DNA from 2 places in the Pseudoalteromonas sp. MMG022 genome. Region 2 is predicted to be linked to the other one. Evidence: predicted binding sites of a transcription regulator. Region 2 holds the regulator's gene; the other holds the start of a gene.
What was found. The regulator sigma-54, encoded in region 2, starts transcription at its own class of promoters, with help from an activator protein. The targets are predictions, from matches to a motif close to GTTGGCACGNNNNTNGNNT.
Positions count from the first base shown of each region.

Region 1: a site for sigma-54 is predicted at 1,335-1,353, ahead of L1070_RS15040 (DUF3192 domain-containing protein). Genes of this name have one in related genera too.

Region 1 is NZ_JAKFZQ010000017.1:50,972-53,181, forward strand. Features, by position in the region: gene zntR (Zn(2+)-responsive transcriptional regulator) at 1-214, opposite strand, end outside; gene L1070_RS15035 (D-2-hydroxyacid dehydrogenase) at 288-1,235, shown strand; gene L1070_RS15040 (DUF3192 domain-containing protein) at 1,390-1,761, shown strand; gene L1070_RS15045 (diguanylate cyclase) at 1,786-2,210, opposite strand, start outside.
Region 2 is NZ_JAKFZQ010000004.1:105,124-107,333, forward strand. Features, by position in the region: gene hpf (ribosome hibernation promoting factor) at 1-195, opposite strand, end outside; gene L1070_RS04925 (RNA polymerase factor sigma-54) at 223-1,740, opposite strand; gene lptB (LPS export ABC transporter ATP-binding protein) at 1,799-2,210, opposite strand, start outside.

The sequences.
Region 1 (2,210 bases), on a different contig from region 2:
CGACTTTAATTTGCAGCAGCTCGAACGTCTCTTTTAAACTAAATCCCACCTCTTTGGCACGCAAAATAAATTGCATCTGCTTGAGCTGAGCCTCATTGTAAAGGCGATACCCAGAGTCACTACGCTCGCTTGGCGACAGTAATCCATGTTGCTCATAATAACGCAGCGTATCTGTAGATACACCTAACAATCTTGCCATTTCACCAATTTTCATTTGTGCCTCCCTATTTGTGTTACAGTATAAACCTTAGAGTAAACACCAAGGTCAAGCCTTTTTGAGAAAAGTTATGAACATAGTTATCCTTGATGCACAAACCCTCGCAAATACACCGTTAGAGCCGTTAGAGCGTTGCGGTGATCTAAAAATTTATGACAACACAGAAAAACAGGACATAGTCGCACGCTGTCTTGATGCTGATGTGGTAATTAGCAATAAAGTAGTATTGGATGCCGATGCTTTATCTCAGCTACCCAAACTCAAGCTCATTTGTGTTGCTGCCACAGGCACTAACAACATCAGTCTTGATGCCGCCAAGGCGCTAAACATTGCAGTGACAAATGTTGCTGGATATTCGACGCCCAGTGTCGTTCAACATACATTTACGCTGCTGGGCAACTTGATGGGTAACGTTCATCAATATATCCAAGATTGTCATCACGGGCTGTGGCAAAAAAGTGATATGTTTTGCCGGCTGGACCACCCAATCAGTGAAATTGCAGGTAAAAAATTTACTATTATTGGGTACGGCGCATTGGGCCAGGCGGTAGCAAAAGTTGCCGAAGCCTTTGGGGCACAGGTGATTATCGCCGAACAACGTGACAGCCCAACCATCAGAGCAGGACGCGTGCCGTTTGAGCAAGCAATACAGCAGGCTGATATCATCTCAATACACTGCCCCTTAACGAATCAAACCCGCAACTTATTTGATGAGCGAGAATTTGCCACACTCAAACCAAGCTGTGTATTAATCAACACTGCGCGAGGCGGCATAGTTAACGAAGCAGCACTGGTTAAGGCACTTAGTCACAATCAGCTCGCAGGTGCGGCCGTTGATGTCCTGTCTCAAGAACCTGCACAAAGCGACAACCCACTGCTGATGTACCATGCGCGTAATTTAATTCTCACTCCACATATTGCATGGGCCAGCAAAGAGTCTATCGCACGACTTGTGCAAAATATTGCTGATAATATTCAAAGTTTTAACTGTGGTGAGCAACTCAATAGAGTAATCTAATTAACCAAATTATGATGAATTAAACCAAAATGATTAGCCTTTTTGACACAGAACTTCTCAGGCCAATCCATAACACCCTAATATATAACAACTTTTAAAGTTGGCAATTAAATTGCTTAGATGCAGGTACGTCTTTTTAAGGATCAAATAAAAAATGAAAAAATTACTTTTAATCTCTGCACTGGCCACTCCCCTACTAACAGGCTGTATTGTAGCCGTATCTGATGGTGAAGTTGACCATAATTGGGCTGGGCACAGCAACTGGCAAAAAACACAAAAAAATAACCGTGAAAAAATCTCAGAGCTAAGTATTGGTGCCGACTACCAACATGTTTTAAATACCTTCAATACGCCTGACTTCACTGAATTAGTCAAAAAGGGCGATAGCGTGTATCAGGTGCTTTATTTTGCCACTAACAGTAGACATTCCGACGGAAAAGTGACCAAAGATGAGTGTACTCCTTTGGTATTCAAAGATGCCAAGTTGATTGGTTTTGGTAGCGCGGCGATGTCAGAAATACTGTAAACCACGTTATGAGGTGAGCATGACTCACCTCATAAGCAACACCATACGCTCTTGATTGACGTGAGCTTGCATCAAAGCGTTATCAGCGTATTGCAAACATTTCGCCACCCCAAATGAAAACTCCTTCTCTACTAACACCATACCTGTGCTAATACTTACATGCGCGCAGATGGGGGAAGACTTATGAGGTAGTAGTAACTTATCTATTGCGTCATGCATCAGATGAGATAACGCTTCAACCTGCTCAATCGAGCATCCAGCCAATACAACTGCAAACCGCACCCCATCGAAGCGAGCAATAAACCCTTGCTGAGCATCTACTGTTGCTTTCAAAGAGCGGGCAACTTTGATCAAACATTCATCCCCAGCACCGTAGCCATACACATCGTTGTAAGCCTTAAAGTAGTCTATATCGACTAATACAATTCCTAGCGTCTTACCCAACGAAT
Region 2 (2,210 bases):
CGTTGATGCAAATAACTCTCCACCATTGACGTGTAAAGTGGCTTCGGCCTTTTGGACCAGCTTTTCAACATCTAAGATCACATGTACATTGTTGATGTGATCAAAATGCCTTTCCAGCTTCGCAAACTTGTTGGTTACATAGTCTCTTAATGAATCAGTGATTTCTACATGACGACCAGTTAAATTTAGTTGCATAAGCATTTTCCTTCTTTGGTATTACGTCTAAATCAAGCTCTTACGCTGATTGGACGGTGGAATGGCTAACGACTCCCGATATTTGGCTATGGTGCGTCGGGCCACCTTTATTCCTTGCTCTGCTAGGATATCTGCTATTTTACTATCGCTTAATGGTTTCGCGGTATTTTCTGCAGCTACTAGCTTTTTGATAAGTGCTCGAATCGCAGTGGATGAACACTCTCCTCCGTTTTCTGTACTCACATGGCTTGAGAAGAAGTATTTCAACTCAAAAATGCCCCTAGGTGTATGCATATACTTTTGAGTCGTAACTCGAGAGATGGTTGACTCGTGCATCTCTACCATTTCAGCTACATCATTTAACACCATAGGCCGCATTGCTTCAGGGCCATGTTCAAAGAATGCCTGTTGTTGTTGCACAATGCAATTAGTAACTTTCATTAAAGTTTCATTTCTGCTTTCTAAGCTTTTAATGAACCATTTAGCTTCTTGAAGATGTGAGCGTATAAACTGACTGTCTGTGCTGGATTTCACTGAGCGTGACATTGCCGCGTAGTGATCATTCACTCTGATTTTTGGCATACAATCGGGATTTAACTCAACAACCCAGCGACCTTTGACTTTTTTAACTGATACATCTGGGATTACATATTCTGACTCTTCCCGAATAATACTCGCTGCGGGTTTTGGATTGAGCGAATGAATCAACGTCATAATTTCTTTGAGCTCAGTTTCCTTGAGCTTGGTCTTTTTCATCAAGGTGCGATAATCTCGGCTCGCTAAAAGATCAATGTGCTCGTTGAGTATCATTTTGGTTTCTTGGAGCCAAGGTGTTGTTTTTGGGTCAAATTGGTTTAACTGAATGCAGAGACACTCTTGCAAACTGCGTGCACCAATACCGACTGGGTCGAACAATTGAATACGCTTTAGTACTGCTTCTACTTCATCAAGTTCAATAAGCTCTTCAGTATTGCCGTCATTAAGGCTCTCTAGAATATCTTCGGTGCTCAGTGTCAGAGTACCGTTATCATCAATTGCCTCTACGATTGCGACAGCGATGCCATGATCCGTTGGACTAAAAGGAGTGAGCTCAAGTTGCCACATTAAGTATTCATGAAGGGTTTCAGTGGTTTCGCCTTGATAAACGGTTTCGTCTTCAGGCATAGGGCCGCTGCTGGCTGCAGGGGCGGCACTCATGTACTCATCCCAAGTAACATCCATGGCCAATTCATCGCTGACGGTATCTTTGCTCAGCGCCGCATCAGAGTCCATTTCATAGTCGCTAACGGCCTCTGCTTCATAGGTGTCCTGATCTTGGCTTGCATCGTCCTGGCTATTATCTTTACCATTTTTTTCTTGAGCATCACTATCAAGCTCAGAATCGGAATCAGACTCTTCTATTTCAAGAAGGGGGTTGCTATCCAGCGCTTCTTGAATTTCTTGTTGTAGATCCAGCGTACTCAATTGCAGCAAACGAATGGCCTGCTGTAATTGCGGTGTCATGGTAAGTTGCTGCCCCATGCGCAGCTGTAACGATTGCCTCATGTACCTTTAACAATCCTTCTTATTCTCTATTTTATTGTTGTGACCAAGCGTATATTAACTATAGCCTGAATTGTTCACCAAGGTAGACATCTCTTACTGTTTGATCCGCCAAAACATGTTCAGGCGTCCCAGATGCGATCAGTTCACCATGTGATACTATGTAGGCTTTTTCACATACATCAAGGGTTTCTCGAACATTGTGATCGGTAATAAGTACACCGATACCTCTATTTTTTAAATGTTCGATTATTTTCTTTATATCTAACACTGAAATGGGATCAACACCAGCAAAAGGCTCATCTAGGAGGATAAATTTTGGATTTGCGGCTAAAGCGCGAGCAATTTCAACACGACGGCGCTCACCTCCAGATAAAGCCATACCTAAACTGTCACGAATATGCTGGATGTTGAACTCATCCAATAACTCGTTTAAAACCTGCTCTCGGGCTTCTTTGTTTAGTGAGTTCCTC